DNA from 4 places in the Brevibacillus sp. B_LB10_24 genome. Region 2 is predicted to be linked to each of the others. Evidence: riboswitches for the same ligand, from Rfam matches in the RefSeq annotation. Region 2 holds a riboswitch; each other region holds the start of a gene.
The links. Region 2 has a riboswitch for S-adenosylmethionine ahead of metK (methionine adenosyltransferase). Riboswitches for the same ligand answer to the same signal wherever they lie in the genome.
Positions count from the first base shown of each region.

Region 1: another riboswitch for S-adenosylmethionine. It lies ahead of metH (methionine synthase); the one in region 2 lies ahead of metK (methionine adenosyltransferase).
Region 3: another riboswitch for S-adenosylmethionine. It lies ahead of ACI7RC_RS08120 (aminotransferase class I/II-fold pyridoxal phosphate-dependent enzyme); the one in region 2 lies ahead of metK (methionine adenosyltransferase).
Region 4: another riboswitch for S-adenosylmethionine. It lies ahead of ACI7RC_RS17520 (homocysteine synthase); the one in region 2 lies ahead of metK (methionine adenosyltransferase).

Region 1 is NZ_JBJQOQ010000047.1:27,402-34,556, forward strand. Features, by position in the region: gene ACI7RC_RS25810 (bifunctional homocysteine S-methyltransferase/methylenetetrahydrofolate reductase) at 1-1,418, opposite strand, end outside; gene metH (methionine synthase) at 1,464-4,925, opposite strand; SAM riboswitch class I at 5,007-5,105, opposite strand; gene ACI7RC_RS25820 (YjcZ family sporulation protein) at 5,285-5,380, shown strand; gene ACI7RC_RS25825 (hypothetical protein) at 5,653-6,135, shown strand; gene ACI7RC_RS25830 (hypothetical protein) at 6,174-6,560, opposite strand; gene ACI7RC_RS25835 (deoxyribonuclease IV) at 6,622-7,155, opposite strand, start outside.
Region 2 is NZ_JBJQOQ010000002.1:260,270-267,424, reverse strand. Features, by position in the region: gene ACI7RC_RS04055 (ATP-dependent helicase ComFA) at 1-1,365, opposite strand, end outside; gene ACI7RC_RS04050 (zinc ribbon domain-containing protein) at 1,502-1,786, shown strand; gene ACI7RC_RS04045 (glycosyltransferase family 2 protein) at 1,807-2,175, opposite strand; gene ACI7RC_RS04040 (response regulator) at 2,238-2,945, opposite strand; gene ACI7RC_RS04035 (sensor histidine kinase) at 2,962-4,107, opposite strand; gene metK (methionine adenosyltransferase) at 4,510-5,721, opposite strand; SAM riboswitch class I at 5,848-5,948, opposite strand; gene ACI7RC_RS04025 (hypothetical protein) at 6,013-6,501, opposite strand; gene ACI7RC_RS04020 (S8 family peptidase) at 6,620-7,155, opposite strand, start outside.
Region 3 is NZ_JBJQOQ010000006.1:96,360-103,514, forward strand. Features, by position in the region: gene ACI7RC_RS08100 (ankyrin repeat domain-containing protein) at 1-481, shown strand, start outside; gene ACI7RC_RS08105 (SDR family NAD(P)-dependent oxidoreductase) at 605-1,396, opposite strand; gene ACI7RC_RS08110 (helix-turn-helix transcriptional regulator) at 1,600-2,610, opposite strand; gene ACI7RC_RS08115 (aminotransferase class I/II-fold pyridoxal phosphate-dependent enzyme) at 2,900-4,063, opposite strand; gene ACI7RC_RS08120 (aminotransferase class I/II-fold pyridoxal phosphate-dependent enzyme) at 4,060-5,223, opposite strand; SAM riboswitch class I at 5,327-5,442, opposite strand; gene ACI7RC_RS08125 (M28 family metallopeptidase) at 5,531-7,155, opposite strand, start outside.
Region 4 is NZ_JBJQOQ010000020.1:30,637-37,791, forward strand. Features, by position in the region: gene ACI7RC_RS17500 (YheC/YheD family endospore coat-associated protein) at 1-165, opposite strand, end outside; gene ACI7RC_RS17505 (rhodanese-like domain-containing protein) at 345-656, opposite strand; gene ACI7RC_RS17510 (cytochrome d ubiquinol oxidase subunit II) at 739-1,746, opposite strand; gene ACI7RC_RS17515 (cytochrome ubiquinol oxidase subunit I) at 1,763-3,100, opposite strand; SAM riboswitch class I at 3,303-3,411, shown strand; gene ACI7RC_RS17520 (homocysteine synthase) at 3,502-4,788, shown strand; gene ACI7RC_RS17525 (hypothetical protein) at 4,846-5,637, opposite strand; gene ACI7RC_RS17530 (TasA family protein) at 5,727-6,422, opposite strand; gene sipW (signal peptidase I SipW) at 6,528-7,085, opposite strand.

The DNA.
Region 1 (7,155 bases), on a different contig from region 2:
CCGACGACGAACTGCGCCTTTTGCTTCAAAGGCCTGCCGGAGAAAGAGAAACCCTCGTTCAGCTGTTTGATCATGCGGATCAAATCAAACGAAGTCACGTCAAATACGGAACTGGCTCCCGGCAGGTCGCCAAACTTGGACGGGTCGCCCGTGATGACCAGCACCTGATCGATGCCCAGTGCATGCAGGCCCATCAGATGGGACTGCTGGCCGATCAGATTGCGGTCGCGGCAGGCGATGTGCAAGAGCGGGTCGATGCCGAACCGGTGTCTCATCATCGCGCCCAGGGCCATATTGCTCATCCGCACATTCGCCAATGAGTTGTCCGCCAAGGTGATCGCATCGGCTCCCGCATTGTGCAGTTCGCAGCAGCCGTGGAGAAATTGGTCTGCGTCCAGATCCTTGGGCGGGTCAAACTCCACGATGATCGTATGCCGCTCTTTTACCTGCTCCACGATCGTCGGCAGCTGTCTCTGCTTGACGCTGTAGAGCGCCGCTGCTTGCCGTTCGTTCTGCCCTGCCTGCGGATTGACCCGCGGCAGCGGCGGCAGATCGGCCAGTGCCTCGGTGATCGCCCGGACGTGGGCCGGAGTGGTGCCGCAGCATCCCCCGATCAAGCGAACGCCGAGCTCGCGCAGGCGAGCCGCGCTTTCCGCAAAGTACTCCGGCGTCGACTTGAACGCGTAGGAGCCGTCCGCCATTCCGAGCCGTCCCGCATTGGGAAAGGCGGAGAGCAGTACGCCATCCGGTACGACACAGCTTTCAAACGAGCGGATGATCTCGGCCGGACCTAACCGGCAGTTCAGTCCGACGGTATCTGCTCCTGCCTGCTGAAGCTGGCGGAAGGCCTCGCCGAGCGTATAGCCATCTCTCGTACGCCCCACTTCCATCGTCGCCAGCTGCGCTAGGATCGGCACGTTCGTCAGCGGGCGGATGACTTCCAGGGCCAGCAGCAGCTCCTCCAGGTCGAGGAAGGTCTCCAGCAATATCCCGTCCACCCCTTCGTGGAGCAGAGCGATCGCCTGTTCTTCAAACAAGTCGCGAAAGCCTTCCATCTGCGGCATCCGCACCCGCCCGGCGATGATCGAGCCTATGCTTCCGACGACAAAGGCGTCATCCCCAGCTGCCTCCCTGGCGATTTGCACCGCCGCCCGATTGATCCGGGCCACCCGGTTTTCCAGGCCGTAGCGGGAGAGGCTGTCGCGATTGGCCCCGAAGGTATTGGTCTCCAGCAGCCGTGCACCCGCCTCGTAGTAGGCGCTGTGTACATCTTTCACCAGCTTGGGATTGGACAAACAAAGCTCTTCATAGCTGGTGCGGATCGGCACACCCAGCTGGTAAAGCTGGGTAGCCATCGCGCCGTCTCCGATCAGCAGATGTTCGGTCAGATACCCCTTTAAATCTCGTTTACTCCCCATAATACGTCCCTTCTCTCACTTCTTCGTTTCCGTACTTCCTTATACTCACACCTCAAAGACGGACGGTCCGGCGTTAAAGTAACGAGCTTCAGGGTGAGCGAACACCATGGCCGATACGGATGCTTCCGGTTCCATCATAAAGCCCTCTGTCAAATGAATGCCGACATCTTCCGGACGCAGCAAACGGAACAGCTTCTCCTGATCTTCCAAACTCGGGCAGGCCGGGTAGCCAAACGAAACGCGGATTCCTTGATACCGCGCCCCAAGGCGCTCAGCCATCGTCATTTCTGCCGGGTCAGGGAAGCCCCAGACGTCCCGCATCAACTGGTGAACCCGCTCGGCAAAGGCTTCTGCCGTCTCCAGGGCGACCGACTGCAGCGCGTGTGACCGCAGGTAATCGCCGCTCTCCTTCCACTTGGTCGACTGTTCGCGAATGTTGTGTCCGCAGGTGACAGCCAGGAACCCAACGTAATCCATCTCGCCGCTTTCGACGGGACGGAGAAAATCGGACAGGCAGAGATGCGGCTCTTCCGGCTGCCGCGGGAAGGTGAAGCGTTCCACCAGCCGGGTCTGATCGGCAGGATCGTAGACGAGAATATCGTCGCCGTCGGCTTGCGCCGGGAAAAACTGATACATGCCATGGGCCCGGATCAAGCCTTCCTCACGCGCTTCGCGCAGCAGTTCTTCCACGACGCCGTATAATTGAACGGTTTTCTCGTCTCCTTCAGCCAACAGCTTGTCGACATTGCCGCGAACGCCCAGATGCTTACCGAGCAGCATCCGCAGGTTGATATACGGCTGCAGATGGCTGATCGGATAGTCGCGCAAAACGTGCCTTTTCAAATCCTGCGGTACGAAAATCGGGGCGGTTCGACTGACCGCGGATCGCTTCACGCCTGATTTGCCTGATCCCGCTGGTGCCTGCTCGCTTGTTGCGGCAGCCGCCGCAGCTGCTTCCTTGGCTTTTGACTGTTCTTCACGGATCGCCTCTACAGCCGACGGATCCTGCAGTTTGTTGGCCAGGTCGAGACCGTCCATGGCATCCTTGGCATACAGCACCAGCCCGTCGTATTCGGCCGCAATCCGGTTTTGGGTGAATTTACGCGTCAGCGCAGCTCCCCCCACCAGCAGCGGCACATCGATGCCCGCCGAACGCATGTCCTGGGCCGTCACCACCATCTGCTGCGCCGACTTGACAAGCAAGCCCGACAATCCGACAATATCCGGTTTTTCGCTCCGGCAAGCGGCGATCAACTGTTCCGGCGGTACCTTGATGCCTAAGTTCACCACGTTGTACCCGTTGTTGGAGAGGATGATTTCAACCAGATTTTTGCCGATGTCATGGACGTCCCCCTTCACGGTAGCGAGCAGGACCTTTCCTTTGGTGGCCGATTCCGTCTTCTCCATCAGCGGTTCGAGAAACGCCACTGCCGCCTTCATGACTTCGGCACTTTGGAGGACTTCCGCGACGATCAGCTGATTAGCGTTAAACAGCCTTCCGACCTCTTCCATTCCCGCCATCATCGGCCCGTTGATGATATCGAGCGGAGCGTATTTCTTCAGCGCTTCCTCCAGGTCGGGGATCAGGCCCTCTTTCGAGCCTTCCACGACGTAATTGGCCAATCGCTCCTCCAGGGTCAGCGTCGAAGCCTCTTTTTTTACGACTACTTTCTTCTGGCGGTAAAAATCCGTAAAGGCCGCCAGCGTCTCGTCATTGGTTCTGAACAGCAGCGCTTCCGCCAGCTCCCGCTCCTCCTGCGGAATCGAAGCGTAGCGTTCCAGCTTCTCCGTATTGACGATCGCATAATCCAGGCCGGCCAGGGTCGTATGGTACAGGAAGACCGCATTCAGCACTTCCCGACCTGCCGGCGGCAAACCAAACGAGACGTTGCTGACGCCGAGAATCGTCTTGCACTCCGGCATCTCCTGCTTGATCAGGCGGATTCCCTCGACGGTTTCCAACGCCGATCCGATGTACTGTTCATCCCCTGTCCCGACCGGGAAGACCAGCGGGTCAAAAATGATGTCCTGCGGCTTCACCCCGAACTGGTTGACCAAGAGATCGTAGGAGCGCTTCGCCACTTCCAGCTTGCGTTCGCGAGTGACCGCCATCCCGGACTCCTCGATCGTCCCCACGACGACCGCCGCGCCGTAGCGATGGATGAGCGGCACTACTTCTTCAAAGCGCTTTAATCCGTCCTCCAGGTTGATCGAGTTGATGATCGCCTTGCCCTGCGAGAATTTCAACCCCAATTCCAGCACTTCAGCATCGGTCGAGTCGATCATCAGCGGAGCTTTTACCTTTTTCACCACATAGCCGAGAAAGTTCTCCATATCCTTCAGTTCGTCCCGGTCCGGGTCGGCCAGGCAGACGTCGATGACGTGGGCCCCCCGCTTGACCTGGGCGCGGGCGACATCGGACGCTTCCTCATACTGTCCGGCGGCGATCAGATCACGGAACTTTTTCGAACCGATGACGTTTGTCCGCTCGCCGACCAAAAGCGGCCGGTTGTCCTCCTCCACGTAGACGACATCGATCCCCGACACCGCGGCAAGCGGCTTGGATTCCAAGGGACGAGGTTCGTAGCCGCTGAGCGCCTCCGCCATCGCCTTGATGTGTTCCGGCGTCGTTCCACAGCAGCCTCCGGCGATGTTGAGCCATCCTCTTTCGGCAAAAGCGGCCATCTTCGCAGCCAGGGATTGCGGCGATTCATGGTAGTGTCCGTTTTCATCCGGCAAGCCGGCATTGGGGTAGCAGCTTACACCGCACCCGGACAGGTCGGCCAAGGTCCGCAGATGGTCGCGCATGAACTCCGGTCCGGTCGCGCAGTTTAAACCGACCGACACCGGCTTTAGATGTTCGATGGAAACGTAGAACGCTTCGATATTTTGGCCCGCCAGGGTGGTGCCCATCGGCTCGATCGTGCCTGAGATCATCACGGGCACTTCCCGTCCCAGCTCGGAAAAGGCCTGGCGGATACCAATCCCTCCAGCTTTCACATTCAGCGTATCCTGCGACGTCTCCAAGAGCAGCACATCCACTCCGCCGATCATTAAGGCCTTGGCCTGGCGGTAGTAGGTCTCTACCAGCCCTTCAAACGTAACCCCGCCCGTCAGTGACAGCGTCTTGGTCGTCGGACCCATCGATCCGGCTACATAGCGCGGCCACTCGGGAGTGGATGCCGCATCCGCCGCAGCACGGGCGATCCGGGCAGCCTCTATGTTGATTTCTTCGTCCTTCTCCTGCAGGTCGTACTCGGCTAGCACCACCGTAGTCGCCCCGAATGTATTGGTCTCAATGATGTCGGCTCCCGCTTCCAGGTACTTTTCGTGTATAGAGCGAATCACATCCGGCCGGGTGAGGTTGAGGATTTCGTTGCAGCCTTCATACTCCTCGCCGCCAAAGTCTTTTGCTGTCAGGTCTGCCTGCTGCAGCATCGTTCCCATCGCGCCGTCCAATATGAGAATTTTACGACACAGTTGCTCTTGAAAACTCGGTTTGCTCATCGTAAATAACCTCTTTCTGACATAAAAATACCTCTTCCCGGCATATAAGAAGAGGATTGCGCACAAAATGACTATGCTCCTCTCTTATCTGTCAAAGCGAGCGCGCTTTGCTGGAATTGGCACCAGATACCGGTTGCCGAGGCTTCACAGGGCCAGTCCCTCCACCTCTCTTGATAAGAGTACTTGTCATGCAATTTTTTATTCATTATATATTAGCATTTGCTTGCTGCTTCGTCAATGAGCGGTCTTCAGGCTGAATGGTGATCAGCCCATTTTGCCGGGCACCAAGATACCTGCCCACAACAAACTAGTCAAAAGTGTATACACTAGAGCATAATCGAAAGGAGGAGGAACAAGAAATGAGCACATCGTTCTGTGGAGGGTTTTTCGAAAATTTCGCCGTCGTGCTGGTGCTGTTTATTCTACTCGTAATCGTGGGAAGCACAGACAACTAATCGGTATCAAACAAATGCCAGAAGAGCCCGGTCATTGCCGCGGCTCTTTTTGTTTGGGACTGCAGTTCCCCGAGTTTATTCGATATCGATTTATTGGGTTAAGACCCCCACCTCTATAGGTGGGCCTTGAATCAGGTGGGGTAGAGTCCCCATCTGATTCCCCGATGTTCAGCGAAGCTGAACGAGTTCACTGCCTTTTCGATTTGTCAGCAGCACCGCTTTTTGCTACCATGAAGCTAAACCGTACGATGAATGACAAAGGGGTTACACGGATGAACGAGCATGCCCAATTTTTTCCGAGAGATGCATTTATGGCCAAGCTGGACACGGTAAACAAGCTGAAAGAAAACGATTTTGAACGGTACCAGATTGTCAAAGACAAAGAAACTGGACAGCATTACCTGCATTATACGCTGGAGATACTCCGCTTGTCCGAAGGCGGTTACAAAGACCAGTACGATTACTTTCTCCCGCTCCAATCAGACGACGTGCTGGGGATCGTCCTCGCCGAGCAGCCTTATTCGTTTCCGGACCACTGGAAGGAAACGTATCTTCGCAGCGGGCTCGACGATCGGCTGATGTGGTTCGACCCGAAGGAGAACTTCGAGTCATTTGCCGTTGCCGAGGAAGAGCAATCTCTGCTGGAATCGCTGCGCCGCTTTAAATCGGAATGGGAGCACTCCTCAGACAAGGAGGCCCTGACCAGAAAACTGTTCGACGAGCTGGAAGCACAGCGCAAGAAGCCGTCATGTTGAAAGGAAAACAGCAGCAGGTGCGATACCTGCTGCTGTTTTTACTTTCCGCTGCCAAACCAGGTTTTGGCCAGCTGCGATACTACCTGCTTGGGCAGCGACTGGGCTTGTTGCACCTCGCGGCCGTCGGCGTCCACCCCGCGGTAAAGCAGGTTCATGTCGTTCTCAGGGTCGGATTTGGTTTCGAGGGTGAGCTCACCCAGCTTTCCTGCCGCCGTCCACTCTTCGATCATGATCTGGTATTCGCCGGGAGCCAGTTCGATGTAATCTTCATCGGTCACGTCGACAACCGCATAGCCATCCGGCTCAATCTCGGCTTCGTATGTACGTCCGTTCGCCGACTCATAGAGGGCCAGTTCGCCCGGTTCATTCAGGTTTTCGGCAATCGCGGAAAAATCCCGGATTGTCACTTTTACCAATCGCTTCACTTTGCTATCGCCTCCACACCTTACTTTAGCACGAAGCAGGGCAAAGATACCAGCGATCGAACTAGCGATCGAGCAAACGGTTTACCAAGGCGATCTCTTCCCGGTGAGATCCCGATGCGGGAGTCGGCGTTTCCAGGATGACGGGAAGTTCATCTACTTCCGGGGTTTGCAAAAGTTCCACCAACGATTCAGCCCCGATCTCGCCTTGCCCGATGTTGGCATGGCGGTCGCGGCGCGATGCGGACGGGTAGCGGGAATCGTTGAGATGCACGGCCCGCAAATGCGACAGGTAGCCCATGCCCCTCGCTTTCTCAGCCACTTGCGGCCAATTTCCGCCCGTCCACATGCCGCTGGCAAAGGCATGGCAGGTATCGAGGCAAAAGCCGATTTTTTCCGGATGGGCCAGCAGGCTGCGCACTTCGGTCAACTCTTCCAGGGTCGTCCCCATCCGCCCACCCTGCCCCGCGTTGTTCTCCAGCAGGACCAGGGCTTGGCCCTCCCACCTGCCCAGGACCTCGTTTAGCATGCCGATCATCCGTTGGTAGCCGTAGAGCGGATCTGTGCTGGCCCCCTTGTACTGGCCGAAGTGGACGAC
Region 2 (7,155 bases):
AGCGCTTACCTTTTCCATCACTCGGGGAACCAGTTTGATCTCCGGCACCGGCAGGGCATGTCCGTGATAACGCCGAGCCAACAGGACGTGGGTAGCCGAGTGGGGTGTAAGCACTGCAGCAGAGCCGGTCAATTTCTTGCGAAGTTTCATAGGAGGTGTTGCGCTTAGGTAAAGCAGCTTTCCATTTTTAGCCACCGCCCGGGCAACGGCATCATGCAGCTGCTGGTTATTGTGAAAGGGAAAAGCATCCACCTCGTCCACTACCACCAGTGGAAAACAGCGGTAAAAACGCATGACTTGATGGGTAGTAGCGATGATCAAATCTCCCTCCTCCCACTTTTCTTCACTAGAGCCGTGAACGGAGCGTACAGATACAGAGGGAAAGGCTGCCCGCAGGCGGGGAACCAATTCCAACACCACATCCTTGCGCGGAGTCGCCAGCAAAACCCGGCCTCCCTTCCTGAGCACCCCATCAATTGCCGGAAACAAGAGCTCTGTCTTCCCTGCGCCGCACACCGCCCATATGAGAAACGCCGCTTCCCCTCCAGTCCCTGTGGCAAATTGCTCGGCTCGCCCGGCTGCGTCAGCCTGTGCCGGCGTATATTCTCCCTTCCAGGCGAGCAAGGAGTCGGAGTGTCGAGACCCCTTACCCGAATCCTCAGCTTGTACACAGATAAAAGGCGTGCAGCATTTGCTCCGTCCCATCGACAAACAAGATGAACAGTACACACACGGCTGCCTGCAGCTGTGGCATTCTGTCCGCACCAGATGGCTCCTGCTGCTGCAGCGCCAGCAAATGTAACGCAGGCGGTGCCGCCACCAATGTCTTTGGATGTCCATGCCTACACCAGGACGCCACTCGCTCTTGTTCAGGAGAATTAACCATTGAAGCAGCCATATCATCGGAATCATGAAGCGGCCGCGTTTTTTCAACAGCCACTCCGCTTCTTCCTCGAGCAGGGAACGGCCGCCCAAGATGTTCGCCAACTGCGCTGCTTCTCCAGATACCCGCCGATAATCGGCCTCCAGGGGCAAGTCTTCTCCCCCGACGGGTTCAGCCCGGAATGTATAACGAAAGGCTGTCTGCCCCTCTCTTACATACAGCTTGTTTGCTTCGCGCACATAAGCGGCAGCCAGCCGCTGCATTTCCATCACCGATTTTGCGGTCAGGCGCCGTGTTTTGGCGAACTTGCCGATCTTTTCGCGCAAGGCGAAGACCAGTGCAAGCGAAGGGCTTCTGCCGATCACGTACAGCCGCTGCCCATTGCTCTCCTGCCAGAACAGCTTGTCTATTTGAAAGCAGGGAGTAACGTAGGCCCGCAGCGCATTTTCTTCTTCCTTCACATACAATAAGTACTCCCGCATCTCGTCTCCTCCCATATCCTGGTCTTGCCTTCAGTTTGGAAAAAGACAGAGGCGGGCACAAGAAAATTTTCAGACAAGTAGGATTTAGGCAAAATGCCTAGAAGATACATTTGGATAATATTAGGAGGCGATTTTCATGGAAGGGTTGTTCTCTTTCCTTTTTCTTTGTTTTATTGGCTTGCTTATCTTGTACTTGACGATCCAATGGGCCATTGACCATTCGCAAATGAAAGCAGAGATTAGCGAAATAAAGGAAATTCTTCTAAAGCTGCAGCCTCCACACCCCTCTGAAAATCATCCAGACAGCAGCCTTCTAAGCGATAAAAATACAGGGGAAAGCTGCCCCGGTTGCGGAAGCAAAGTGACCGGACAAGAGTCAGCGTGCCCTTCCTGCGGACTAAGATTAGCCGACGAACAATAAAAAAACCGAAGAAAGGAGAGCTACATGCTCTCCTGCTCGGTTGGTCTGCGAAGATCGATCAATATCGTATTGGTTTTATCCCGTTCACTTTCCTCAACGAGATATTCGTAATTCCGTTCAAAGGTTGTGGCTATTTTCATTGTATCGTCAGTGGAGCCAAAATCGACAAATGAAATCCTGATCGGCTGCCCGTATCGAATCGATGACCAAATCAGCCTGCGAATGACTCCTTCCAAGGAATGATCCGAGTTATACAGCAGAACCTTATAATGAGTAAAGGGCTCACTGGCGCGAACCAAAGACTCAAAGGATATACGCTCTAACAAGGCCACCAATAGAGAGGCGCAGCCATACGCCGCCAACAACCACACCAACATACTTGTGATCACGGTCATCCCCTCCTATTCTCAGGGTATGCCGCAATGCTTGGCCAAGGTACTTTAATCTTTCATTACACTTTTACCCAGCCGTTTTTGATGCAAATGACCACGGCTTGGGTGCGGTCCTGCACGCCCAATTTCTGCAAAATACTGCTCACGTGGTTTTTTACCGTCTTTTCACTGATGTATAAAAACTCCCCGATCGCGCGGTTGCTCTTTCCTTCTGCCATCAGCTGCAGCACTTCGCGCTCACGACGCGTCAGTGACTCTATGACGCGAGCATCCAAGACAGGCGTATTTTCCATCGTCAGCGGACGGCCGACTGCTTCCTCTTGTACGCTCAAACGCCGAAACTCGTCAATTAACTTGCCTGTTACTTTCGGGTGTATGTATGACCCGCCGCGGGCGACAACGCGGACTGCTTCGACCAGATCCTCCGCTTCCATCTCTTTTAACAAATACCCGGATGCACCGGTGCGCAGCGTTCTGAACACGTACCCTTCGTCGTCGTGGATAGACAAAATGATGATACGCGTTTGCGGGTTTGATTCGATGACGTTCTCGGCAGCCGATACGCCGTTTATATTGGGCATATTGATATCCAGCAAAACGACATCCGGTTTATGCTCTTCTACCAGGTATGTGGCCTCTTCGCCGTCGGATCCCTCTCCGACTACCTTAAAGCCGCCCTCCATTTCCAGAATGCGCTTAACCCCTTCTCGAAACAATTTATGGTCATCTACCAGTACAATACTTATCTCTTCTAATTGTTTCTGCATCCCTCTCCTGCCTCCTTTAGCTTTGCTGCATTTTGGCCTTCAGCGGAATTTGAAACATCACCTTTGTTCCTTTTAGCGGTGCCGAAGCAACCTCCATGGTACCATTCAAAAGCTGCACTCTTTCCTTCATTCCCATCAGTCCGAAAGACTGATTGCGGCGCTCGACTACATCAAATCCGACTCCGTCGTCTTTTACGACAAGCGATACGTTATCGTGCTGCAGTTCCAGTTTTACATGGACGACCTTTGCCTTTGCGTGTTTGGCCACGTTGTTGAGGCATTCCTGGACGAGGCGGAACAACGGCGTTTTAAAGGCATCGTCGATGTCCTGTTCCCGCCCGAATATCACGAGCTCGGCGGTGGTACCGGTCCGTTCCTCGAAGGTCTGTACGTACTTTTGCAATGTCGGAATCAATCCCAGATCGTCCAGCGCCATCGGGCGCAAGTCAAAAATGATCCGGCGGACATCTGCCAAGCTGAGTCGCACCATCTCTTTCAACTCTTGAAGTTCCCCTAAAGCCTGTTGGATTTGTTCATTTTTTAACATCTTCTCGGCTATGTCCATCCTCAAGGCTACGTTGGCCATCGATTGGGCCGGGCCATCGTGAATCTCGCGGGCCACCCGCTTTCGTTCTTCCTCCTGCGCCTGAATGATCTGAAGCCCCATTTGTTGATGCTGTTTTGCTGTTTCCAGCGCTTCCCCTACCTTGCTAAAATCGCCGGTTAGGTAACCCAAGACAACGCCAATCTGTGTCATTAACTGTTCAGCTTTGGCGATGGTCGCTTCGAGATTTTGCAGCCGCCGCTCCAATTCATCGCGGCGCTGGCGCAGAGTCGCTTCCCTCTCCCGACCAAGTGACAATTCGACCTGCAGATCATTGGTTTCTTTATAGACCTGGTGAATGTGCTCTTCGGTATAACTGTGAAAATTACGGCTCACCATCGCCAGCATGGCACGGGACTTGCGGTATTTCAGGTCAAGAGTATCGACCAGATCGACGACAGCGTACACTTGTTGGCGTACCTCTGCGATCTCGTTTTGAACGGCGCTCCTCTCTCGCCGGGCGCTTTCCGCAATCTCAAAGATCTGCTCTTGGCTTGACTCAACCGTTTGAATTGTTTTTTTAATGACTCCATCCAGGAGGCTGATGTCTATATCCATTGGTTACCTCATCTTACAATGCTTTCTATACCCAGTTTTCGGGGAAGTTTAAACTGCTCTGTGCACACCTGTCGATCAAAAATACTAGATCATTTTGCCTACGGTATTTTAGACGGTAAAACAGGGGAAAAAGGTTGCAAAAATTGTGCAGAAATTGTATAGTTTTTTGCTTTTCTCTGGTAACAAAAAATAACTCGTATAACTAATGGTAACATAAAATCGCAGAATCAAGGAAAATGGCATAGATGATTACCGTTACTTTTTCGACATAAACCTGAGAAACCCTTTAATACATTGGCATCCATCGCAGGATGGATTTTCCATATGCCAAGGGGATTTTCCCCATATAACAAAAATAACGCCCGGCTTTTGCCAGGCGTTTCCTCTTGTGGATACAGATTATTATATGGCCAGACCAGCAGCATCCTGTTTCAGTGCATCTGCTTTGTCTGTACGCTCCCACGGCACATTCAGGTCGTTGCGGCCAAAATGTCCGTATGCAGCTGTCTGCTTGTAGATAGGACGGCGTAGGTCCAACTGCTTAATGATACCGGCAGGACGTAGATCGAAATGCTTACGGATCAGCTTCACCAGTTCCTCTTCGGAGATTTTCCCTGTTCCAAAAGTATCAACACTGATGGATACGGGCTGTGCTACCCCGATCGCATAGGCGACCTGCACTTCGCATTTTTCCGCGAGACCGGCAGCTACGATGTTTTTCGCGACATAACGAGCTGCGTAGGCGCCAGAACGGTCCACCTTGGTCGGATCCTTCCCGGAAAAAGCGCCGCCGCCGTGACGGGCATACCCGCCGTAGGTATCGACGATGATCTTGCGGCCAGTCAAGCCGGCATCGCCTTGTGGGCCGCCGATGACAAAACGGCCGGTTGGATTGATGAAGTACTTCGTCTCCTGATCGAGCAGGTCAGCAGGCACTACCGGCTTGATTACCTGTTCGGTCAGATCCTTCTTGATTTGCTCCAAGCTTACATCTGGTGCATGCTGAGTAGAGATGACGATCGTGTCGATACGAACCGGTTTATCCCCATCGTACTCAACCGTCACTTGTGTCTTCCCGTCCGGTCGCAGATAAGACAGCGTGCCATTTTTGCGAACCTCTGTCAGACGACGAGCCAGTTGGTGAGCCATGCTGATCGGAAGCGGCATCAATTCCGGTGTTTCGTTGCAGGCAAAACCAAACATCAAGCCCTGGTCACCTGCGCCAATCGCTTCGATCTCCTCATCAGTCATGCTGCCTTCGCGCGCTTCCAGTGCCTGATCGACACCGAGGGCAATATCGGCAGACTGTTCGCCGATCGCCGTAATCACGCCGCACGTATCCGCGTCAAAGCCAAATTTTGCACGATCGTAGCCGATCTCCCGGATTGTATCGCGAACAAGCCTTTGGATATCCACATACGTATTTGTAGTAATCTCCCCAGCTACTAATACAAGACCTGTTGTAACAGAAGTTTCACACGCTACGCGTGCGTTCGGATCCTTTGCCAGAATCGCGTCCAATACAGAGTCGGAAATCTGGTCACAAATCTTGTCCGGATGTCCTTCTGTAACGGATTCCGACGTAAACAGGCGACGACCTTTTTGCAATGCCATGAGCCTTCCTCCTTTTGTCTCCATACAGATATAGTTTTGGTAGCCGAGTCGGGTTTCTATCACGACAAAAAATAAACCTTTTCCCGTATATGGAGGAAAAGGTGCTCTTTGTTTGCGTTCCCTAACCTCTTATCGGCCAGAATGGGTAACCACTCTGCTGGTTAGCACCGCGCATGACGGTTGCCGGGTTTCATCGGGCCAGTCCCTCCACCTACTCTGGATAAGAGTATCCCTTTCGCCTAATAGAATAAACATTTTTCTCATACGTGTCAATCCATAAGTGCCTGGCTGTTATTTTAATTCGTATTTGCCGCGGACGATCACGTAGGTTTTCACTTTAGATCCCGGGACAATCTGCAGCCCTCGCGAATCGGAACGGGCGATCAAAAGCAAGTGATTGCGCTCGACCGGATCCCCCGCCCGCAAATCGGCACCCGCGGTAATATCTGTAAGTCCGTCTCCGTTTACCCCTGCTACCGAAAGAACATCTCCGGTTCGAACGATGAATTCCGTTCCTTCAAAGCCGTACAGGATCTTGCCAGGCGGCAGTTCCACTACTTGTAAACCTGTGGCTGCCGTTCCCCCGCTGTTGGTCTCCCCACCACCGACAGGTGCAGCTCCGCCGAGCGCTTCGCGGATTTTCTGATCGACATAGCTCTTCGTCACGACAGGATCGTCTGCCGAGCCAGGGGCCCCGGCTACATCCGCCCAGGCCTGGCTGGCAAAAATCATCCCGCCGATGAGAATTCCCGCTGTTAAACTGGTACGTACGTTTTTCATTGCTGATCTCCTCCCTAAAGGTGTTTCCGTTTCGAACGCCCCTTCCAAACGGCGTCCCGCTTATCTGTATTTCAAACCTCTTCCTGTCAGAAAAAGCACTGCCTGAAGCATGACCGGGTCATTTGCCTATCGGCTCGCGGTCGACTGTCAATCGGTAGGTATCGTATTTAAATGGATTGGTGCTGGTCAGAAGGATATAGTAAGTACCCTTGGCCAATTTGAGCTGGGTGATATGCCCCCCCTTGGCGGCCTGTTCCGCCACATCCGGGACCGATATGATCGTCTTCAGCTTCTCATCGTACAGCACCATGTGCAGTCCCCAGGTTACCGGGACCTGCGGCGCGTCAATCGTCACCAGTGAATCTTTGGCCACTTCAAATTGGAACCAATCCTGATCGTTTTTCGACGGAAGCGTCCCGGTCATCAAGGTGCCGCTGCCCAGTTTGGTCGCCAACTGCGGCGTGTCGTTCGGTTCGTTGTAATCCCGCCGTTCCGGCAAGTAGGAGAGGTCGAATATGTATTCGCCGTTCACAGCATTGTTCCAATAGTCACTCACGCGAAAATAGTATTTGCCAGGTGAAACCTCCATACTGATCCGCTCCGTCGGGTCGGCGGCGGTACCATTGTCAAACTTTTGATCGGGCCTTCCTTGCT
Region 3 (7,155 bases), on a different contig from region 2:
TCATGAAGCGGCTGCAGTCGGCGATCTGGAGATCGTGGAACGCCACCTGGAAACAGCACCCGAACTGCTCGACAGCTTCAGCCATGACGGCTGGACTCCGCTCCATCTCGCCGCCCACTTTGGCAACGCTCTCATCGCCCGTCACCTGCTCTCATGCGGTGCCGACGTCAACATCCGCTCGCGCAATTCCCTGAACAACATCCCGCTGCATGCGGCCGTGGCTGGAAAATCTCCGTACAAACTGGCCGAGCTGCTGCTGGCATCCGGGGCCGAAGTAAATGCGAAACAGCAAGGCGGATACACCCCGCTTCACGAAGCCGTCATAAACGAGGACCGGCAAACCGCGGGGCTGCTGATGGGCCATGGCGCCGATCCGCGTCTTGCGAACGACAAGGGCGAAACCGCTTTAACGATCGCCGAAAGCAAGGGGAATGCTGCACTTTTGGAGCTGCTCTGCTCAGGTCGGGCGGACTTGCAATAGGTGTTCCGTTCAGGACATTCGTTTTAGGTTGATCGGAATCAAGAAAAACAACAGCGGCTGACTAGGAAGAGAATATAAGGTCCTAGACTGCCGCTGTTGTGTCTGTGCGTATTCAAATTTATGTTAAAAAATTGTAGGCACCATGCCCCCGTCCATACGGATTGGAGAACCTTTAAATGCGGATGCATAAGGGCTGCATACGAATGCAGCCAGCCTGCCTATTTCAAAAGGCTTGATAAACCGCTGTATTTCGGATTGGGGCAGGTTTGCAGCCATAAATTTTTTCTCTTTTTCCGAAAATGCCATATCATCAGGAAACATACTTTCAATGATTTGATATACATTTTCGGAAAGTGTTGGTCCCGGCATGATCGTATTCGATGTGACTTCCGTTCCTATCGTAAGTTTAGATAAGCTTTTTGACAGTGATAATAACATAGATTTGGTCATACAATACTGAGGCATTTGCCCTGAAGGCATAATGGCTTCTTCACTTGCAATAAAGATGATTCGTCCAAAATTGTTTTTCAGCATTTTAGGCAAATAAAATTTCGATAATCCATTAGCGGCAAGGACATTCGTTCGGAAGTATTTTTCCCAAACTTCGTCGTCAACGTCCTCATACGACATGATTTCATAAATACCCATATTGTTAACCAGAATATCGACATGGGGATATTTCCCAAATAAAGCTTCTCTTTGCTGCCTATCCACAATATCGGCTGCAGCATTCTGAGGAGAGGTATCCGGGAACTCCGACTTCAGTTCATTTACGGTTCGTTCTACCTCTGCATGATTCCGTCCATTAATGAGGACGTTGACACCTTCTCTGGCAAGTTCGATGGCAATTGCTTTCCCTATACCTTTCGTCGATCCGGTTACTAAAGCTGTTTTGTTCCTTAATCCCATATCCATAGCATATGCCTCCTTTGTTGTCATGCACGGCAAGCTGATTAGAAGTTATTCTTGGAACATCCTTGTGCTATCGGATAGAGATTATATTACTTCGTCTGGATCGCTTGCGTAACTAGCGTACAACGCCAAATTTCTTGTTTAGCCCGCCAAATCATGAAACCCGGAAAATGCTGGCCCTGCGCAGAACGGTTAGGTTGGGGATTCTATGACGGCGGGTTTGCCCCTCTATATTCGGAACGCCAATTTGAAGGAGTAACGCCTTCCCAAAGGCGAAAGGCGCGGTAAAACGAGTTCTGGTCTTCATATCCAATTAAGAAAGCCACTTCTTTTATATCGAGCTTAGGGTCTGCCAAGTATTCTCGTGCCTGTTCATGCCGAGCCTCTGTCAACAGCTGCTTGAAAGTTGTACCTTCGTCAGTAAGGCGACGCTGCAAGGTTCGATCGCTCATGGAGAGCTCGCTCGCCACAGCCCGAATGTCAAGGCGCCCTCCGGATAGGCTGCGCTTCAAGATCCACTTGACCATCTCGGAGATGGAACGGCTGCGCTGTTCATCCAATGATTGGTCCAATGCGGGAGTCAGGATCTCTAGCAACTCTTTGTTATACGAAAGAAAGGGGCGGTCCAGATCACTTCGATGCAGCGTCAATCGGTTATCGGTCCCACCTATTAGGATCGGGCACCCGAAGTAAGCTTCAAGGGCACCAAGGTCGCCCATTGAGTGAGAAAATTCCACGGAACGTGCAGTTAAAGGCTGGCCTGTTCCCCGTCGCCCAAGCTCTAGAAGAAAGGCCAGCGTGGTTCCAACCAGCACGGGCGGTCCGGGTTGCTCGCCGTGCATCCATTCCAATTCAATTGTACAGCATTCGCCCTCCTCGGTTATACGCAAGCTTTCCGGAGGGCACAGTTGTTTGTACCGGGCCATTCGGTTAAGGGCGTCACGATAGTCACGAGCATGGTAGGTCGCTAAGACGGTCGGTGGGTATTGTGCCGTTTCAAAGACGGTTACAAGATTGATGATTCCGATGGCAGTGTCACCAACGAGATCGGAGTATGCCTGCCAGATTCTGAAATATTGAGCGGCGGTAACTGCAGCTTGTTCTGTAATAATGGTGAGCGGCAGCCCCGCTTTGCGAGCTACATCGTGTGGGGCAATCCCTACTTGTTGTAATCCCGCCCAAAATCCCGGCGGGAATTTTATATGGTCAGCTTTCATTACGTATGGCTCTCCTTTAGCTCTTACTATTCGTTTCGGTTATGATTAAGTATACATAAGAATGTTCTTATCTTCATGAAAGTATCCGGCTTAAGGACATGAAGCCGCGCCGCCCCGTTGACTGACGGAGAAGAACCTGACTTTTCTATGTTCGTGATCCCCATATCTGCATTGAATTCGGTACGAAAAAGACGCAAGAACTGTGTTCAGCTCTTACGTCTTTTTTGTCCGTTATCTAATTCGCACCTCAGATCGGATCCCGCTGCGGCGAGGCAAAGCTCCTTTGCAATCAGCGCTTGGCTGCGGCGGGGTGGGCACAAGTGTCAAGCGCCTGCTGCAAATCCGCGATCAGGTCGTCGGTATCCTCCAGCCCTACCGAGAGGCGAATCAGACCGTCGGTGATGCCGCGGTGGAGCCGTTCCTCATGCGGCATGGCTGCGTGGGACATCAGCGCCGGATAGGAGAGAATGCTCTCGACCGCACCCAAGCTGACGGCGACCAGCGGCAGCCGGGCGGCGTCAAACAGCGCTTTGGCGTTTTGCCGGCTGCCTACGTCAAAGGAGAGGACGGCGCCGTGCCCTGAAGCCTGCCGGGACTGCAGCTCGTGCCCGGGATGATCGGGCAGCCCGGTGTAGTAGACCCGCTCTACTACGGGATGCCGGTCCAGCCACACTGCCAGTTTTCCCGCGCTTTGGGTGCTGGCGTCAAGCCGGGTCTTCAGCGTCTTGAGGCCGCGCATGACCAGCCAGCAGTCCTGTACGCCGAGAATGGCTCCGAATCCGTTTTGAATCGCGTAAAGCTGCTCCCCCAACTCTTCGTCCCTGGTCACCGCCAGTCCCGCGACGACGTCACTGTGGCCGCCGAGAAACTTGGTCGCACTGTGGATGACGATATCCGCCCCCAATTCCAGCGGGCGCTGGTAATACGGGGTGAGGAACGTGTTGTCGACGATCGTCAGCAGTCCGTGCTGCCGGGCCAGCTCAGTCATTAGCGCCAGGTCGGTCACTTTTAACGTCGGATTGGAGGGCGTCTCCAGGTAGAGCGCACGCGTATTGGGCCTGATCCCCGCGGCCACCCGTTCGGGATCTGTCGTATCGACGAAGCTCACCTCGATGCCGAGCCGGGACAAGACGCGGGACAATATGCGGTACGTTCCGCCGTAGACGTCTTCCGCGACCAGCAGGTGATCCCCCGCAGAAAACAGCAGGAAGACACTGGAGATCGCAGCCATGCCTGACGCGAAGGCGAAGCCCCTGGCGCCGCCTTCCAGGTGGGCGATGGCCTCTTCAAGCGCCTGCCGGGTCGGGTTGCCGGAGCGCCCGTAATCATACCTGCCCATCTGGTCGATGTCGGTCTGGTGGAATGTGGACGCCTGGTAAATCGGGATGCTGGATGCCCCAGTCTCCTGATCGATCGCATTGGTTCCGTGCAGCAGTCTTGTCGCAAAATTCATGCCCGAACTCCCCCTTTCACAATCGAAGCCTCCAGCGCCTGCGCCAGGTCCTCCGTCAGGTCATCCGGATGCTCAATCCCTACCGACAACCGCAGCAGCCGGTCGCAGACACCCACTTTTTCACGGACCTCTTCGGGGATATCGGCGTGCGTCTGGGTTGCCGGGTAGGTACAGAGCGACTCCACTCCGCCCAGGCTTTCCGCAAACGAGATCAGCTTCAAACTGCGCAAAAACTCAGGTACCTGTGCCGCGTGCTTGACGCGAAATGAGACCATGCCGCTAAAACCGCTCGCCTGCCGCAGCTGCACCTCATAGCTGGGGTGATCAGGCAGCCCCGGATAAAACACTTCGCTGATGCCCGGGTGGTTCTGCAGAAACCGGGCAACCGACAGGGCGTTCGCCTGATGCCGTTCCATCCGCAAAGCCAGTGTCTTTAACCCGCGGATCAGCAGCCAGCAGTCCTGGGGTCCCAACACGGCGCCTATCGAGTTGTGCAGGAACCGGACCTTTTCCGACAATTCCTGCCCTTTTGTAACGATCAGCCCTGCCAGTACGTCATTGTGTCCGCCCAGGTACTTGGTGGCGCTGTGGACGATCACATCCGCCCCCAGTTCCAACGGGCGCTGAAAATACGGAGTCATAAACGTGTTGTCCACGATGGTGAGCAGCTGATGCTCCTTCGCCACCCGGGCGATCGCGGCCAGGTCGGCCACCTGCATCAGCGGATTGGTCGGAGTCTCGACAAAAACGGCTTTCGTCTCAGGGCGGATCGCCAGTCTCACCTGTTCGATATCCCGCATGTCGGCATAGGTGAAGGAAACTCCGAAGCGGGTGAGAATTTGTTCGAACAAGCGATATGTACCTCCGTACAAATCAAGCGAGACGACGAGGTGTTCCCCTTGGGAAAACAGCCCCATCAGCGTCTGGATCGCCGCCATCCCGGAAGCGCAGGCGAACCCGGCGTCTCCTCCTTCCAGATCGGCAGCGGCTTCTTCCAGGACAGTGCGCGTCGGATTTGCCGTCCGCGTATAGTCAAAGCCGGTGCTCTCCCCCGGCGCCGGGTGCCGGTAAGCCGTCGCGTTGAATACGGGATAGCTGATCGCCCCTGTCGTCTCCTCCCTGCCTACTCCGATTTGAACCAGTCTGGTTTCCATGTTCATCTCCGTATGTCCCTCCTGTTATTTGACCCCGTCTCTCCCAATGAAAAAAACCTTCTTTCGTCAGAGCGAAGAAGGCTTTGGATACGTTGCCGTAAGCAAATCCTTCTCATCTCTCAGAGCTTTTTACGCTCTGCAGGAATTGGCACCGTATCTCCCCACTGTTGGGTGATTGGTTGCCGGGCATCATCGGGCCAGTCCCTCCGCCTCTCTTGATAAGAAGTTTGCTATTCAGTTTAAGTATTTCAATACTAGCGAATCTTTCTGCACTTTGTCAATACTCTTTTGGAACAGAGGTATTTCCGTCTTCTCATTCTTTTGCCGAGCGGGCGGTGTTCGCAGCTTTTGCCAGAACCTCTTTTAATTGGTCTGCCGCCTTTTGCATAGCCGCTTTATCGCCGGCTTGCAAGGCTTCCGCCAAAGCGGGCAAAGGCTGTGCTGCGTAACCTGTCGTCCGGCCGGGAGCCCAGATCTGGTGTTTGTACCAGGGACGGCCAGTCAATCCTTCCTCTCGAATCAGATCGCGCTCTTGCTTCAGCATGGCCTCATTGATCTTCTCCAGCTCTTTGCGGTCAGCCTCGCTGACGCCATCGGACAGCAATTGCCGGGCTCTCTGTTCCAGGGCCGCCGCTGCCGACTGCCACTCTTTGGCCTGGGCGATGGCGGGAGCCAGATCGACACCCAGTGTGCCTTCCTTGGCGAGACTCTCCAGCCGGCTCATCACATCTACCGCATAGTCGGAATAGCTGAACGGCAGCACGTCGGCATTTGCCAGGCGCAAGGCGGTAATCCCGATCAGTTGAGCGCCCGCCTTATGGTGCTCATAGCCTGGATCCGCAAAACGGGTCAAAGCATCCACATTGTCATAGGCACTGTGATAAAGGCCCCCTGACGAACCGAATCCCATATCGAGCGAGGGCACACCTACATGTTGAATAAAGGGGGTATAGTCCGAGCCGCTTCCCAAATCTCCAAGGGTCGGGGCTTTGCGTCCTGATCTGATATACCAGTCGTCAAAAATGCTCATATCGCTTCTTGGCTCGGTCACTTCCTTGGTTACCTCGTACACAAGCTGCTTTAGCGAAGGTACTGCCGAAGCCCCGAAAAACTGGCCGCCGATGCTGTCCATGTTGATATAGGCGACGGCATTTTCGGCAAGTTCTGCGCGATGCTCCTCCACCCACTCGGTGGAACCTAACAGGCCGTATTCTTCCCCGTCCCATCCTGCCAGAACAATTGTCCGGTCAGGCCTCCAGCCACTCTGATACATCTCGCCCAAAACGCGAGCAATCTCCATCGTCGTGCTCCAGCCAGACGTGTTGTCAGTCGATCCGTATACCCAAGTGTCGCGGTGGGCTCCGATCAACACGGTTTGATCAGGATACTTCGCCCCGGGAATCCGGACGACTATGTCGTTTACCGGGACGCGCTGATAATCGATGTCCAGGGAGATCCGGACTTTTGTCGGACCAGGTCCCAGCTTATAGGTGAAGGGCAGTCCACCCTGCCATGCCGCTGGAGCCTCGTCTCCTTGCATCGATTCGAGCAGCTTGCGCGCCTCTCCATACGATAGCGGCGTTGTGGGAATGGTCGGCAAGGATGAGGCCTCGGACGGGTCGATCCGCTTGGTGTCCGGTGTAGACGGCTCACCCGGCGTCAACGGGTCGCCCGGGTAGTCGAAAATGTACAGGATGCTGCCGCGCTGGATCGCATCGTCCGGTCTCCATGGCCCGTCCGGATAGACAGCTCCCTTTATGTAACCGTCATCAGCAGGGTCGCTGTAAATCAACATGCCGATCGCGCCGCGTTTGGCCGCTTGTTCCGGCTTGACCCCACGGAAGTTTTGCCCGTATCGCGTAATCACGATTTTTCCCGCAACCGATACACCCTGGCGCTCAAGCTCGGCGAAATCCTCCGGCCTTCCGTAGTTGGCGT
Region 4 (7,155 bases), on a different contig from region 2:
CTTGTCGCGGATCCAGCCTGCTATCGTTTCCTTCTGCAGATCCGCGTCATGCGGCGTAAAGACAATAATCCCACCAAACCCCTCCTGCGCTGCTACGTGAAAGAAGGGTTCAAACCGCTCCGGCTTCGTTACGCGATGCGTCATAATCCCAAGCATGTTCCCCATCTTGATCACCCGCTCTAAAAAATGGTGGCTATCCTCAAACTATTCGCCGCCATGGAAAGCGTAGCCAACCAACAGGAGATATCCGCAGATATCCATAGATCCCGCCTACAAAGACCCGCCAATTCATTGGAACACACAAAAAAACAGCTTGAGGCATTTGCCCCTCGCTGTTTTTCCCCTTATGAGATCACTTCACCCGGCCACGCCAGCATGCCGCCAGCCATGTTTTCTACCTTGTAGCCGTAATACTGTGCGAATTCCGTCGCCCGCCAGCTGCGTGCGCCGCTGCGGCAGACCATCACGATCGGCGTCTCCTTATCAAGCGCCGGCAGTTTTTCGGGAAGGGTCCCGAGCGGTATGTGAATCGCTTGGGGAATGTGTCCATCGTCCCATTCATGCTGCTCGCGAACGTCGATGACCTGAATTTTTTCCCCTTGCTCCAGCCGCTTGATCAATTCCTCAGGGAGAATCTCTTTAACCTCGGTTTCCACCGTTTTCGCCCTCCTGTACGCTGCGTAGCTGTTTCCATGCATTTATCTTAACATAAACCTTCAGCCGCGCGCCAATGGGCCTTTACTTTCCTTGCACGTACTTGGAGTCAAACAGGAACAGGCGCATTAGCAGAATCAAGGACGGAACCAGCAGACACAAACCGGCGACAAACCCGATCACCAGCGCCAATCCCATCTGCGGACTGGTGACGCTGTCCGAGATCGTAATGTACGGGTACAACAGGTAAGGCAGATGGGAAGCGCCGTAGCCGAAGAAGGCGAAGGCGAACTGCAGCATGACAAACACAAACGCCCACCCGTAATACCGCTTTTTCAAAAGCAGCGCCAGCGCAATCAGAAAGCAGCCGAGCGACAGCAAAAACATCCAGCTCATGTCCAGCATGTTGTCAAAGTGCTCCGGGTTATGCGTTCTGATCGAGAAAAAGACGAGAAAGCTGGCAAAAATGGTCGGCAGGCTCCAACCGATCGCAAACGACCTGAGCAGCTTCGCCGCGGCGGCATCCCTGGCTTTATCGGCGTAGCAGGTCAGGAAGCTGGCGCTGATAAACAACACGCTGACCAGCGCCAGAATCACGACCGCCCAGGAATAAGGACTGGCCAGCAGTTTATCCATCAGCAGGGTGATGCGCTCCCCCTCGACCGAAATAAACCCGCCTTCAGAGATCGTCAATATCGTTGCCAGCGAGGCGGGAATCAACAGCCCTGTCACGCCGTAGACAAACTGGTACACCGTGTTCTCCCGCGCTCCATAGTGGGCAAAGGCGTAAAACGATCCGCGCAGCGAAATCAGGACGAGCGCGATGCTCCCCGGCACCAGGAGTGCCGTACCGTAGTAGTAGGCGGTATCAGGAAAAAAACCGATCAAGCCGACCACGAAAAAGATCAAAAAGACATTGGTCACTTCCCATACGGGCGACAGATAGCGTTCGATCACCCCATTGATGAGGTGATCCTGCCGGCGCATTTTGCTGTAAAAGGAGAAGAAGCCGGCGCCAAAATCGATGGACGCGACGATGATATAGCCGTACAAAAAGGTCCACAGCACGGTAATTCCCAGCATTTCCAGCATGTTGCTTCTCCTCCTTTCAATTCCTCTCTTGTGCTCTGGCCAGGTCGTGTTCGACCGGGTTCTTTTTAAACATTCTCCGCAAGACTAATGTACAGACAATCCCTAAGAAGAGGTACAAGCAGCCGAACAGGACCAGCATCTCGCCGACGTTGTCCGCTGTCGTCGCGGCGTGCTGTGTCTTCATATAGCCGTACAGGATCCACGGCTGCCGGCCGATTTCGGAAAAGATCCAGCCGAGCTCAATCGCCAGAAAAGAGAGCGGTGCCCCAAGCAGAATCGCCCACAGCATCGGCCGCGAAACGGCGCTTGGCTTCTTTCTCCAGCGCAGAAAGATGTACAGCAGAGGGACGATGACCAGGTAACCGCCAATCGCCACCATTCCATCAAACAGGTAGTGAATAAACAGCGGGGGTCTCAACTCCTCGGGAATTTCATTCAGCCCCTTCACTTCCCCTGTCGGATTCCCTGTTGCCAGAATGCTCAGCGCATAGGGAAGCTTGATCGCATACTTCACTTCATTCGTCTCTTTATCCAGCATACCGCCAAAGATCAGCTCAGCATTCGGCTTGGTTTCAAAATGCCATTCGGCTGCCGCCAGTTTTTCCGGCTGGTGTTTGGCCAGGTACTTCCCGGCGATATCACCCCAGACCGCTGTTCCGACAGAGAAGATCAAGGCCAGCACCACCGTAAAATGAAGCGATTTGCGGTAGTACTCGTGATCTCTCCCCCTTTTGAGCAACGAATAGGCGGCAATGGCTGCCAAGGCAAAGGCGGACGCGGCGTAGGCGGACAGAATCATGTGCCCCGCTTTCGAAGGCGTCGCCGGGTTAAACATCGCGACGAGCGGCTGGATGTCGACGATCTTCCCGTCGGCCAGCGTAAAGCCTTGCGGTGCATTCATAAAGGCGTTTACCGTCATGATGAAAAAGGCGGACGCCGTAGAACCGATGATCACCGGGATAGAGAAGAGCCAGTGTACGTACGGGTTCTTAAACCGATCCCAGGTGTAGAGATAAATCCCTAAAAAAATCGCTTCAAAAAAGAAGGCAAATGTCTCTAAAAACAACGGCAGGGAAATCGCCTCGCCTGCTATCTTCATAAAGCTTGGCCACAACAAGCTGAGCTGCAGCCCGATGCAGGTACCTGTCACGACTCCGACCGCCACGGTGACGGTAAAGCCTCTCAGCCAACGCTTGGCCATGACCAGGTAAAGCGGATTTTTCTTGCGGATGCCAATCCATTCCGCAATCGAGATGGCGACGGGAATGCCCACCCCTAAAGCAGCAAAGATGATGTGAAAGCCCAGTGTTAACGACGTCAGGATACGGGCGAGCATGGTATTATCCAGTTCCATATCTGTCTCTCCCTTCCGCAGGCAGATCATTGTTGCCCTTACTATTACTTTACGCCAAAATGTGGCAGCGAATGGAAGAGGTTGTGAACAACGGACGGCGAATTCATTACAGATTTGCAACACCGTTCGTCTGCGAAAAAGTTTTCGAAACTGGTTGACAATTATCTCTTCTATCTTTTACAATACGAGAAACAACTACATATCCTCATCAAGAGAGGTGGAGGGACTGGCCCGATGAAACCCGGCAACCGGCACAGATAATGTGCAAGGTGCTAATTCCTGCAGAATCTGCTGATTCTGAGAGATGAAACCGGTGACACAATTGTGTAACGAGCCTTCTTCCCCTCAGAAGAAGGCTTTTCTTCTTCCTTTAAAAATAGTGAAAACAGGAGAGATGCAAAATGGCTGATCAAGAGTGGAAATTGGAAACTATCGCCCTGCACGGCGGACAAGAGGCCGATCCTACTACCGGTTCGCTGGCTGTCCCTATCTATCAGACCTCATCATACGTATTTCGCGATGCGGAGCATGCCGCCAACCTGTTCGCTTTAAAAGAGTTTGGCAACATCTACACACGCATCATGAATCCGACACAAGATGTGTTTGAAAAGCGTGTCGCCCTGCTCGAAGGGGGCGTGGGAGCGCTGGCTACCGCTTCCGGCCAGGCTGCCATCACGTTTTCGATCCTCAACATCGCCGGGGCAGGCGACGAGATCGTTTCATCCAGCAGCTTATACGGCGGAACTTACAACCTGTTTGCCCACACGCTGCCGAAGATGGGGGTAAAATTCCACTTTGTCGATCAATCCAACCCTGAGAACTTCCGGGCCAAGATCAACGAGAAAACCAAAGCCCTGTTCTGCGAAACGATCGGCAACCCCCGGATCGACGTCGCTGATCTGGAAGCCATCGCCAAGATCGCCCACGAGCACGGAATCCCGCTGATCGTCGACAACACATTTGCTTCTCCGATCCTCTGCCGGCCATTTGAACACGGCGCTGACATCGTCGTCCATTCCACGACAAAGTTTATCGGCGGACACGGCACATCCATCGGAGGCATCATCGTCGACTCCGGCAAGTTTGATTGGAATAACGGAAAGTTTCCCGGCTTGACCACTCCCGACCCAAGCTATCACGGCGTCGTCTATACGGAAGCAGTCGGCAATCTGGCCTACATCATCAAAGCCCGCGTCCAGCTTCAGCGCGACATTGGCGCAACGCTTTCGCCGTTCAACTCCTTCCTGTTCCTGCAAGGTCTGGAAACCCTGCACCTGCGGATGGAGCGGCACAGCCAAAACGCGCTGGCGGTAGCCAAGTTCCTCTCCGACCACCCGCTGGTCAGCTGGGTGAATTACCCTGGTCTGGAGACAGACTCACAGCATCAACTGGCGAGGAAATACCTGCCGAAAGGACAAGGAGCCATCCTGACGTTCGGGATCAAGGGCGGAGTTGCCCAGGGCAGCAAGCTGATCGAATCTGTCAAGCTGTTCTCCCACCTGGCCAACGTCGGTGATTCCAAGTCGCTAATCATCCATCCGGCCAGCACTACCCATCAACAGCTCACGGAAGAAGAACAGCGCCAATCCGGAGTATTGCCCGAGATGATCCGCTTGTCGATCGGCACAGAGGCGATTGAGGACATCCTGGCTGATCTGGATCAGGCTTTGAAGACGGCAGTAAGGTAAAGAACGCTTACTCGTAAAAACAGTCCGTCTAACCGACAATGGTTAAACGGACTGTTTTCACTTTCCTGTGTTCGAGCGGCTCCCCTTTGCCGCCACTCGAAAAGTTTTTTTACCCAGAACCCTGTCCCCATCATAGATGACCGCTGCATACTCTCCCGCCGGATATGAACCGCTAAATTCTGCCTTGTAGTAATTCCCTTCCTTTTTCAGCGTTCCATCGTTTAACTGAAAGAGATATGTTTGCGTCTGTTCTCCCTCCGCAGGTCCTGTTACCTTTAACATGATGTTGGTTCCGTTCACAGAAAAAGAAATTGGTGTGGTCGAACCCTGTTGGTGACTAAACTGATCGTTTCCAAACGGCGGCAAGAACAGGTTCTCTTTCGGCAATAATGGTTCAGCCTGAAAAACCAACGCTGCCTTTGTCATTAGCCCTTGATATTCATTTCCCATCTCGGCAGGAAGTGTGGCAGTGAAAACGAGTGAATCGCTTTTAAACACGTCAATTTCACCAATTGGCAGCTGTTTCAAATCTGTCAATAATCCTTGATAACGTATGCCGGACTGATCAGCTATCGTCAACTGCAACAGGTTATAAAGCGCCTTTGAACCATTTTCCCAGTTAGCGGTTACCGTATAGGCAAATTCCGTATTGCTGTCGTTGTTCACATGAATGGTTGACTTTACACTGTCCCCGGGTTTTAGATCCTTTACGCTTAAAAAGCCGTTCCCCGGATTCGTTGAAATGTCTATCCGGTATTCCGCAGGTGTCGCGCTTGTCTCCCCGAATGGCAAATAAACGGCTGCCATACAACATAAACAAATAGCGATCAGCAAACCATCCCATTTCATGACTTCTCCCTCGCATTCCGGATGTGCCTTTCATCCAGCATTGACAGGAAGGCGGAGGAAAATCCCTCCGCCCCTATACTCTTCTTTTTTTAGTTAGTCGGCTCCCAGTTGCCGCCACCGCTGCCGGGGGTGCCGTTCGACAGGTTGTCTTTGTTATACAACGTGCCGTCTTCTTGCACGGCGGTGAATTTCACGTCGAAAGGTGCCTGGGCTCCTTGCAAGTAGTTTTGGTCTTCACCGTTGTCGCGGAACACGATCTTATATGTCACATTCCGGGTGCTGCTGACAGGGATATTGCCGATCATATATCCATCCAGCGTAGTAGTAACGTTCCCCTCCGCATCTTTGATTTGATGTGATTTGGAGGCTGTTTTCTCTGCCAGATCTTTTAGGCTGATCTCAGTTCCACCGTTTAGGCCAGCGATTAAGTCTTGGCCGTTAAACTTCAGTTCCGTAAAGATCAGGTGTTCGTCAAAACCCTTTCCATCCGATTCGTTAGATGTCACTTCCATCAACACATTGAACGGAAGCGTTCCGTGGTTGTTGAGCGACCAGGCGGGCTCCTGGTTTACGAAAGTCGCATTCAGCAGGTCACCAGGCTTGAAGTTGTTAATTGTAAATCTTTCGAGGTAGGCGGTACCCGGTCTCAGTACAACAGTGCCATTCGTAAACTCGTTATGAGAGGTCGAGTCTGAACTGAAGTAAGCAAATGTACCTCCCAGTGCAGCGGTTGCGCCGACAGCCATAGTGGCCATGGCCAAGGTTAATTTTGTTTTAATGCTCATGTGTGACATCCTCCTTATTTTCCCTCTTTTGGGGTTTGTTTATTTTTTGAACTTCCCTTCAAAATCAGATGATAATGGCAGAGAAGTGATCAAATAGATTGGTTATTACGAATTTTTTGTTAATGATTTTTCCTGTTCCCAGCGGGACAACGTACGCCAGATGACGAATATTTGCGAAATGACCAGAAACAGACCAGGCACGATCAGCATGAGCGCAATGCCTTCTTTTGACTGTAGAAAGGAAAGCGCATAACCTGCGTAAGGAATCGTGATATCTTCATATTTGGCTACTACATTGTTGGCCGGGATCGGTCTGGGGTCTGGAGAGGTGTTGTTGTCACCTTTGGTGATGTATTCAAGCTGTGCTCCCGTCTGCCTGACCTCTTTAATCCGGTGGGTTATTAACATCCCCGGTTTAAACGGCGATTCATACGTTACAACATCACCCACTTTCAAATTTGTTGGATCTTGGATGGGTTTGACTGCTATGATTGATCCGGTTTGAATGATGGGTTCCATCGACCCCGACAGGACCGTCATCAACTGATAGCCAAACAGCTTCGGCGTACCCCCGGAAATCCTGGATGATACCGTAAAGAACGTGGACACAATCAGAAGCAATGTCAATACAATCGTGACGGCCCGGCTGATCGTTTTCTTCATCGAAAACCCTCTTTTCTAAAAGTTTCTTATGAGTCTAGGTCAGCATCGTTATGGTCGGCGTCATCTCCAC